2 regions of the Idiomarina loihiensis L2TR genome follow, and region 1 is predicted to be linked to the other one. Evidence: riboswitches for the same ligand, from Rfam matches in the RefSeq annotation. Region 1 holds a riboswitch; the other holds the start of a gene.
What was found. A riboswitch is a leader RNA that binds a small molecule or an ion and turns the genes downstream of it on or off. The one in region 1 is predicted to bind thiamine pyrophosphate.
Positions count from the first base shown of each region.

Region 2: another riboswitch for thiamine pyrophosphate. It lies ahead of thiC (phosphomethylpyrimidine synthase ThiC); the one in region 1 lies ahead of IL_RS12110 (TonB-dependent receptor).

Region 1 covers NC_006512.1:2,527,241-2,531,954, reverse strand. The annotation lists gene rho (transcription termination factor Rho) at 1-33, shown strand, start outside; gene ubiD (4-hydroxy-3-polyprenylbenzoate decarboxylase) at 41-1,513, shown strand; gene fre (NAD(P)H-flavin reductase) at 1,514-2,215, shown strand; TPP riboswitch at 2,266-2,364, shown strand; gene IL_RS12110 (TonB-dependent receptor) at 2,414-4,543, shown strand; gene IL_RS12105 (YkoF family thiamine/hydroxymethylpyrimidine-binding protein) at 4,555-4,714, shown strand, end outside.
Region 2 covers NC_006512.1:818,127-822,840, forward strand. The annotation lists gene IL_RS03865 (hypothetical protein) at 1-239, shown strand, start outside; gene IL_RS03870 (c-type cytochrome) at 375-767, shown strand; gene IL_RS03875 (multicopper oxidase domain-containing protein) at 801-1,952, shown strand; gene IL_RS03880 (formylglycine-generating enzyme family protein) at 1,963-2,715, shown strand; gene IL_RS03885 (SCO family protein) at 2,708-3,352, shown strand; TPP riboswitch at 3,393-3,511, shown strand; gene thiC (phosphomethylpyrimidine synthase ThiC) at 3,595-4,714, shown strand, end outside.

The sequences.
Region 1 (4,714 bases):
TTCGAATCGATGAAACGTCAACGCAACAGTTAAGTGGCGTATGAAATATCAAGATCTGCGTGACTTTATCGCGCTCCTCGAGGAGCGCGGTGAACTTAAGCGCATCCAACAAGAGATCGATCCCTACCTCGAAATTACCGAAATATCAGACCGTACGTTAAAAGCACAAGGCCCGGCCTTATTGTTTGAAAACGTGAAAGGCCATGATATGCCTGTATTGGCTAATTTGTTTGGCACACCCGACCGCGTGGCTTTAGGCATGGGTCAGGAGTCAGTAACCGCTTTACGGGATGTGGGCAAATTGCTGGCCTTTTTAAAAGAGCCTGAGCCTCCTAAAGGCTTTCGCGACGCGTTGAATTTACTGCCTAAGTACAAAAAAGTGCTGAGTATGTCGCCAAAAAGCATTAAAAAGGCACCGTGCCAGCAAGTGGTTATGAGCGGCGACGACGTTGACTTAACCAAGCTGCCTATTCAGCACTGCTGGCCGGGCGACGTTGCGCCTTTGGTGACCTGGGGTCTTACGGTAACTCGAGGTCCGCATAAAGAACGTCAGAACTTAGGCATTTATCGCCAGCAACTCTTGGGTCCGAATAAGCTTATTATGCGCTGGTTGTCGCATCGCGGCGGCGCGTTGGATTTCCAGGAATGGTGCCAGCAGCATCCGGGCGAAAGGTTCCCGGTGTCAGTTGCTTTGGGCGCAGACCCTGCGACTATTTTGGGTGCGGTAACCCCTGTGCCTGATAGCTTGTCGGAATACGCCTTTGCCGGTTTGTTGCGCGACAGCAAAACCGAAGTAACGCAGTGTCTCAGTAACGACTTACAAGTACCTGCGCACGCTGAAATCATTCTGGAAGGTTACATAGAGCCGGGTGAAATGGCGGCAGAAGGGCCTTATGGCGACCATACCGGCTACTATAACGAAGTGGATGAGTTTCCGGTGTTTACCGTGACTCATGTGACCCACCGCAAAGATCCTATTTACCACAGCACCTATACCGGACGTCCACCGGACGAACCTGCGGTGCTGGGCGTTGCTTTAAATGAAGTTTTTATTCCGTTGCTGCAAAAACAATTCCCCGAAATTGTCGATTTTTATTTGCCACCGGAAGGCTGTTCGTACCGTTTGGCCGTAGTCACTATGAAGAAGCAGTACCCGGGTCACGCGAAGCGTGTGATGATGGGTGTCTGGTCTTTCTTGCGTCAGTTTATGTACACCAAGTTCGTGATTGTGTGTGACGACGACGTAAATGCGCGTGACTGGAAAGATGTTATCTGGGCTATGACAACCCGGATGGATCCGGCACGTGATACGACCCTGGTCGAAAATACGCCAATAGATTACCTTGATTTTGCTTCACCGGTTTCCGGACTGGGCTCAAAGATGGGAATGGACGCCACCAATAAATGGCCGGGTGAAACCGACCGTGAGTGGGGCGAACCAATCGTCATGAGCGATGAGGTAAAACAGCGTGTTGACGAGCTGTGGGACGAACTGAATATTATGGAGTCGTGAATGAGTCAACAAATGACCTGTAAAGCTGAAATTTCGCGCCAGTTGGCGGATGCTGTGTGGGAAGTGCGTTTACAATTGCCGCAGCCGGTTGAGTTTAAAGCAGGCCAGTACCTTATGGTGGTGATGGGCGAACGCGATAAGCGACCGTTCAGTATTGCGTCGTGCCCGTCCAATAAAAGTGAGTGGTTACTTCATGTTGGCGCTACGCCGGACAACAGCTATGCCATGGAAGTGTTGGATAAAGTGCGTGACGATGGGGAACTAGAAATTGATGCGCCGGACGGTATTGCGTTTTACCGTCAGGAAAACACTAAGCCGGCAGTGTTAATTGCTGGTGGCACCGGTTTCTCGTATACCTATTCTATTTTGCAGCAACATTTACGTGTGTCGCCAGAGCGGCCTCTGACACTTTACTGGGGTGCAAAAAGCTTAAGCGACCTGTATTTGCATGACGAACTGGAACGCTTAGCAAGCCAGTACGAGCACTTTGATTATCACCCGGTGGTCGAAGACGCGGATAACAACTGGGCTTATTCTATTGGTTTAGTGCACCACGCGGTTATGGCCCGTGAGCAAAGTCTGCCTGAGTGTGAAATTTACATGGCTGGCCGTTTTGAAATGATACGCGTTATTCGCGACGACTTTGTCGCTAAAGACGTACCGTTAGAAAACCTTTACGGCGACGCTCTGTCCTTTATTTAATTGCACTGAAAGTAAATTTGTTTAACTAACAAGCTGCGTTATACTGACGCCGCTTTACCAAGGGGTGCCGGCAACGGCTGAGATGCATTAGCGAACCCTTAAAACCTGATCCGGTTAATACTGGCGTAGGGATGGTAGAAAACCCGTCTAATACAGCCTTACCGGATCGTTTCTGACTTTGTTTTGAGGAAATGATCCATGAAAATAATCAATTCATACTTAGCAGCCAGCATTGCCGCGGCGTTATCCAGTGTTCCCGCTTTTGCCTTTGCAGCAGAGGACACACAAGATACAAAAGACATTGAAATTATTGAAGTGAGTGGTGACTTTCACCGCCGCACCTTAAATGAAACCACCAGCAGCGTTTCTATTATTGATAAAGATGCGATGCAACAGCGTCACTCACAGCATTTACAAGACACTCTGAACAGTTTGGCCAACGTGAATTTCTCTGGTGGCACTTCCACGGCTCGGTTTATTCAAATTCGTGGTATTGGCGAGCGCTCTCAGTTTGTTGATCCTGTAACGCCCTCGGTCGGTTTGATAATTGATGGTATTGATTACAGCGGATTAGGCAGTGCCGCATCGCTTTTCGATATTGATCACGTGGAAGTGTTTCGCGGTCCGCAAAGCGGACGTTTTGGCGTGAACGCTATGGCCGGTTTATTGTTGCTGGACAGCACCGCACCGAGCAGCGACTTTAACGGCCAGTTTCAGCTATCAGCAGGCAACTATTCCGAAGCCATGGGCGGCCTTGCTATGGGCGGAAACCTAGGGCTGTTAGGTAACGCCCGCTTCTCGGTCAGCCAGTTTCAGCAAGACGGTTACATTGAAAACACTTACCTTGAGCGTGATGACACGGAGCAGCGCGACGAACTCACTGCGCGCTTCAAGTTGGATACCGAGCTCAGTAAAGACTGGCTGCTGCAAACGGTTCTGCATTATAACGATGTCGACAATGGCTACGATGCGTTTAGTCTCGACAACACCCGCGAAACTTTGTCCGATGAACCGGGTTTTGACCGCTTAGAAAGTCAGGCATTGCGCTTGCAGCTCAGTTACCTGGGTTTTGACAACAGCCGTCTGGAAATGTCTGTTAACTACCTGGATGCAGACACCGGCTACGCTTACGACGAAGACTGGACCTATGAAGGTATCGCTCCGGGCTGGGAATACTCAGCTTTTGACGCGTACTTCCGCGACCGTGACGACAAAACCGCCGAAGTTCGCTGGGTATCCGACGAGCCCGAAAGCCTGTTTGGTATTGATAGCGAATGGGTTTTAGGTTTGTACTATTACGACAAATCGGTTCAGCTGACACGTGACTATTTTAACTGGGACTTAGGCCAGCCAAGCATTTTCAACAGCGACTATGATAGCAATCACGTTGCTATTTATGGTGAGCTAACTCAGCATTGGAGTGACCGGGTTAGTACTATAACTGGCTTGCGGGTAGAACGTTACGACAATGACTACCTCGACAGTCGCGGTATTACCGCTGAACCTGAAGACACCATGGTGGGTGGTAATTTCAGTGTCCGCTATCAGGCGTCTGACGACAGTTACCTGTACGCGACTCTGGCGCGCGGATACAAAGCCGGTGGCGTTAATGGTGAAGCTTTAGGAAAAGCTGAAGATCAGGGTCTGGAAGAATTAGAAAACTACTTGTTAGACCGCTCAACCTTTGCTCCGGAAACGCTCTGGAGTACCGAGTTTGGCGTAAAAGGCAGCAGTGCCGATGGGCGTTTAACCTCAAGAGTCAGCGCATTTTACCATTGGCGTGACGATGTGCAGCTCAAGGGCTGGGTAAACCGAGACCAGTCATTTGTGGGTTACATTGAGAACGCCGCTGAAGGCACAGGTTACGGTCTGGAAGCGGAAATTCGCAATCAGTTTACGGATTGGTTGGCGGTTTTCGCTTCGGCCAGCTGGTTAAAAACCGAAATTGAAGGTTTTGTTACCGAAGACGGCACCGATATGACCGGGCGGGAGCAAGCGCAAGCGCCTAATTATCAGTTGAATATTGGCTTTGAAGGTTGGTTAGGCGAGAACTTCCAGTGGGTGATTCAGGCCGACGCGAAAGACGAGTTCTACTTCTCTGACTCGCATAACCAAAAAGCGGACAGCATGGCAGTGTTGCACCTTGCGCTAAACTATCATTATCAGGATTGGCACTTTAGCTTATGGGGTCGTAATTTAACGGATGAAGACTACGAAACTCGCGGTTTTTACTTTGGTAATGACCCTCGTAAGGAGTATGTGCCGGAAACTTACGTCCAATACGGTGAACCGCGTCGCTTTGGTATCACTGTCAGAAAATCGTTTTAAGGGAGCTTAATATGCAAGTTTCAGTAGAAATGTCGCTGTATCCACTGGCTGAAAATTACCTGGATACCATTAAAGATTTTATTGAGCGTTTAAATCAGCATTCAGAACTAACGGTTCTGACCAACACTATGAGTACGCAGGTGTTTGGTGAAATGCAGGATGTTATGCGTA
Region 2 (4,714 bases), 1.1 Mb from region 1:
CTAATGTTCACGAATATCAAGACGCCATGGGCTTTAAAGAAATTGCGCTTGAACGCTTAAACCGTATTAATTATAAAGAAGCAGAAAAAGCTGAAGAAGCCATTAGCGAAACCCGCAAGGTCATCAGTAACCTTGAAAACCTCTGGCCTACTACTACCCCAGAAGGTGAATTTGAGGGAGATCCTAGTAAAATTTACGGTGCTGCCTCTCGTATTGAACTGGAAGCACGCAGCATTTAATACCTACCAACCTGCATTCGGCTTACTTCTTTTACACATAAAGGAGTAGGCCTGAGTTACCCCTTCATTTCACTCGCAAAAGCTCATTAAAGCAGTATTCTAAAGGCATCTTAAGTCAATTACGAAGGTGTCGTTATGAGCATTCAGTCTCTTTGCAAAATTTCAGTCATTGCCGTGTCATTAGCTGGCTTGTTTATGAGCCAGTCAGCCAACGCAGGCGAAGGCGAAAACGTTTACAAAAAATATTGTCAGGCATGTCATCAACCAAATGGCAAAGGCATGCAGGGCGTATTTCCTCCGCTGGCAGGAAATACAAATATCAAAGATAACCCCGACTACATAGCTAAGACAATTATCAATGGTAAGTCCGGCGCGCTAACCGTTAACGGAACAAATTACAACGGAGCTATGCCGCCCATGGGTTATCTGAAAGACGCCGATATAGCGACCTTAGCTAACTACATCAATACCGATCTTGCAGGCGGCAGTGAGACTATCACAGCCGAAGCCGTTGCCAGTTTGCGTTAAACCTATTTGTTATCAGTTAAAGGAAAAATAATTATGAAAACTCTAAGCTTATCAATTATCAGTGCCTCTCTTCTGGCTGCTATGGCGTCAGCTCCGGTTAATGCGGAAGAGCTCAGCCTTAAGCACGACAGCGAATATGTCATTGATGGTAAAATCTTTGGATTACCAGAAGCTAAAGTCTACCGCGAAGACTACAACGGCCCGGCGGTTGTTGGCGACTATCTGACTCAGGTTCCAAACATAGCGAAACTTGACTACGAAGGTAACAAAACTCATGACATACGCATGGATGTTTTCTCTCAGAAAATAGAAGTAGCACCGGGAGTAACCTATTCGGCCTGGACATTCGGTGGCTCAGTACCCGGACCGGTATTGCACGTACGTGAAGGTGACCGTGTTATCTTCAAAATGAAAAACCGCTCTGACGAAGAAGTGACTATTACTAAGCCAGTTAAAAATGGTGCTCCGTTCATTCAGCAACTGCAGGCCAACGGTTATCAGAATAACCAGCCAGTCGTTAACCCAATGCCCCACTCTATGGACTTTCATAGTGGCACAGTAGCAGCGGAAGACAAATGGCGTACCATTTCTCCGGGTGAAACTATTGAGTTCGAATGGATAGCCAACTACGCGGGTACTTATATGTATCACTGTGGTACTTCCAGCGTACTCATGCACACAGCTATGGGCCAATACGGCGCCGTTGTGGTATCTCCTAAAGATGGCTACCCAACTGACAAAGACGTTGATAAAGAATTCGTTCTGGTTCAGTCAGAGCACTATTTGGAAGAAGCCTCAGAAGGTAACTACATCTATAACCACGGTGCAGCTTTAGACCGCCAGCCAAGTCATGTGACCTTTAACGGACATGTTGCAGCACTTAGCGACAACCCTTTACGAGCGAACGAAGGTGACCGTGTGCGCTTACATGTTTTAAACGCAGGTCCTTCAGGCACTTCCAGCTTCCACGTAATTGGTGCGATTTTCGACCGCGTCTGGTACGAAGGTGATCCGCGTAACGAATGGTATGGCATGCAAACCGTGCTGCTGGGTGCCAGTAACAGCGCAACCATTGAATTTATTGTTCCGGAAGAAGGCATCTATAAGTTGGTCGATCACGAATTTGCTGATGCAGAGCGTGGCGCAGCTGGTGCATTAATTGCCGGTCCGCGTAAAGAGAAATAAGGGGAAACTTATGGTTAAGTGGCTTGGAGTTGCAGGTGTTTTATTGTCACCCTTAGTGCTCGCTGATCCAGTTCTGATCAATGGTGGTACTTTCGAACCTCCGGTCTTACTGGACAAAGAGCGCCTCAGTATAGAAATGGAAAGTTTCATGCTGGACGCAACCCCTGTCACTAACCAAGAGTTTCTGGAATTTGTCATTGAACAACCTCAGTGGCAGCGAGACAACATCGCTGCCCTATTCCATGATGGAAATTACCTGAAGCATTGGGATGATAATACTGAATTTGCTAAAGGCAAAGACAACGAACCAGTCACTTATGTGTCTTGGTTTGCCGCACGCGAATACTGCTCCGCACAAGGTGGCCGTTTGCCTGGTCTTAACGAGTGGGAGTATGCGTCGGTCAAATATCGGCAACAGCAGAACATCAGCGACGATGATTATGCCCGTAACCTGTTTGCCTGGTACAGCCAGCCACACAGTGCGAAACAACAAACCGTCGACCCAAATGCTGAGCAATTGATGCACATGCACGACCGTGTCAACGAATGGGTAGACGACTATCAATTATTATTAACCAACGGCGATGACGTCGATTTGCTCTCCGGCTCATGTGGCGACGGAGCGCGCTTTATGTCGAGTTTTAGTAACGCCAATTACGCCACATTTTTCCGTTATCAGTCACGCAGTGATTACGCCCCGCAAAGTGCGACCAGCACTATGGGTTTTCGTTGCGCATACGACCTGGAGAACGACCATGAATAAATTGCTAAAATTGACCGCCCTGGCCTCTTTGATCTTTGCTGTCCAGTCTTTTGCGCAGGATCACTCGCATCACAATATGCACAAGAATCAGACAGCTAACGACCACAGCAATCATACGGCAATGAACGCAGCAGAGGTCTCTCACTCCGAGTCGGTATACCAGATAGATGCTACCTGGAACACGCATAAGAATAGCCAACTCAAGCTTTCAGAACTTGAAGGTCATCCCGTTATTCTTTCCATGATTTATGGCAGTTGCACCACCGCCTGCCCAGTGTTGGTTCATGACGTAAAACGCTTATACAGCAAGCTGGACGAAGACACTAAACAGCAAGTTAAGCTCGTTATGGTGAGTTTTGACACCGATCGCGATACACCCGAGGCACTCGCTGACTATGTTAAGCAGTATCAACTTAACAACGACAACTGGCTGTTTCTGAACGGTTCGGAGCAGGATATCAGAACCTTAGCTACAGTACTTGGCGTGAGGTATCGACAGCGTCCGGACGGTGATTTTGATCACAGCAATTTGATCACTATTCTCGATAAACAAGGGCTTATTGTTGAACGCATAGAAGGCCTAAGCCAGCCAATGGAGAAGCCAGCTAACGTTGTCGCTAAACTGGTTAACGATTAACAGCGGTTGCATTCGCTCTAAGATTTTGTTCCACTAAAAAGGAATCTTGTCGGAGTGCCGGTAGCTTTCTTAATGAAGTTACCGGCTGAGACCGCAATTGCGGGATCCGTTGAACCTGATCAGGCTAATACCTGCGAAGGGAACAAGAGAGCATCAGCATGACACGACCGTTGTTTCTGCGCTGATGTTCCTTTCAACACTCCTGACAAGCATCTCTAACATCAACAAAATGAGAGAATGCTATGTCAACTGCACCATCGAATAACCGTTTAAACCGCCAACAGGCTGAATCCTTCTTATCATCACTATCCGGGCATTATTACCCTAATTCCAGCCGTGAATTTATTTCAGGCAGCAACAAAGACATCCAGGTCCCCTTTCGTCGCATTCACCTTAGCGAAACCCTGCACCAGCCCACACCGGGCGTGAAGTTACCACCGAACGAACCGGTAGATGTGTATGATACATCCAGTGTCTACGGTGACCCGGATGCCACAATTGACGTAAAAGCGGGTCTGAAAAAGGTTCGTGAAAACTGGATTCAGGAGCGCCATAGCGAGAACCAGCAATATAATCACGGCATTACGCAGTTAGCTTACGCAAGGCGCGGCGTGATCACCCCTGAGATGGAGTTCATTGCACTGCGCGAGAATATGGGTCGGGGGCACCTTAAGAACCCCATAACACCGGAATTTGTACGCGACGAAGTCGCCAGTGGACGCGCGATTATTCCCGTTAATACCCACCACCCCGAATCAGAACCAATGATTATTGGCCGCAACTTTTTGGTTAAAGTGAATGCCAACATTGGTAACTCATCGGTTAGTTCGTCTATTGAAGAAGAAGTCGAAAAGCTGGTATGGGCGACTCGCTGGGGCGCTGATACCGTAATGGACTTATCTACCGGCCGTAATATTCACCAAACCCGTGAGTGGATCTTACGCAACAGTCCAGTGCCTATTGGTACTGTGCCTATTTATCAGGCTTTAGAACGGGTCAATGGCGTTGCTGAGGATCTGAGCTGGCCAGTATTTAAAGACGTACTGCTGGAACAGGCTGAGCAAGGTGTGGACTATTTTACGATTCACGCCGGCGTACTGCACGACTTCATTAAACTGACTGCAAAGCGAGTTACCGGCATAGTCTCCCGTGGCGGTTCGATAATGGCGAAATGGTGCATGGCGCACCAGCAAGAAAGTTTTCTTTATCAGCACTTCCGCGATATCTGCAAAATTTGTGCGAAATATGATGTGTCGCTGTCTTTAGGTGACGGCCTACGCCCCGGTTCCATTGCCGACGCCAACGATGAAGCTCAGTTTGCTGAACTGAGAGTACTAGGCGAGCTGACTCAAATTGCCTGGG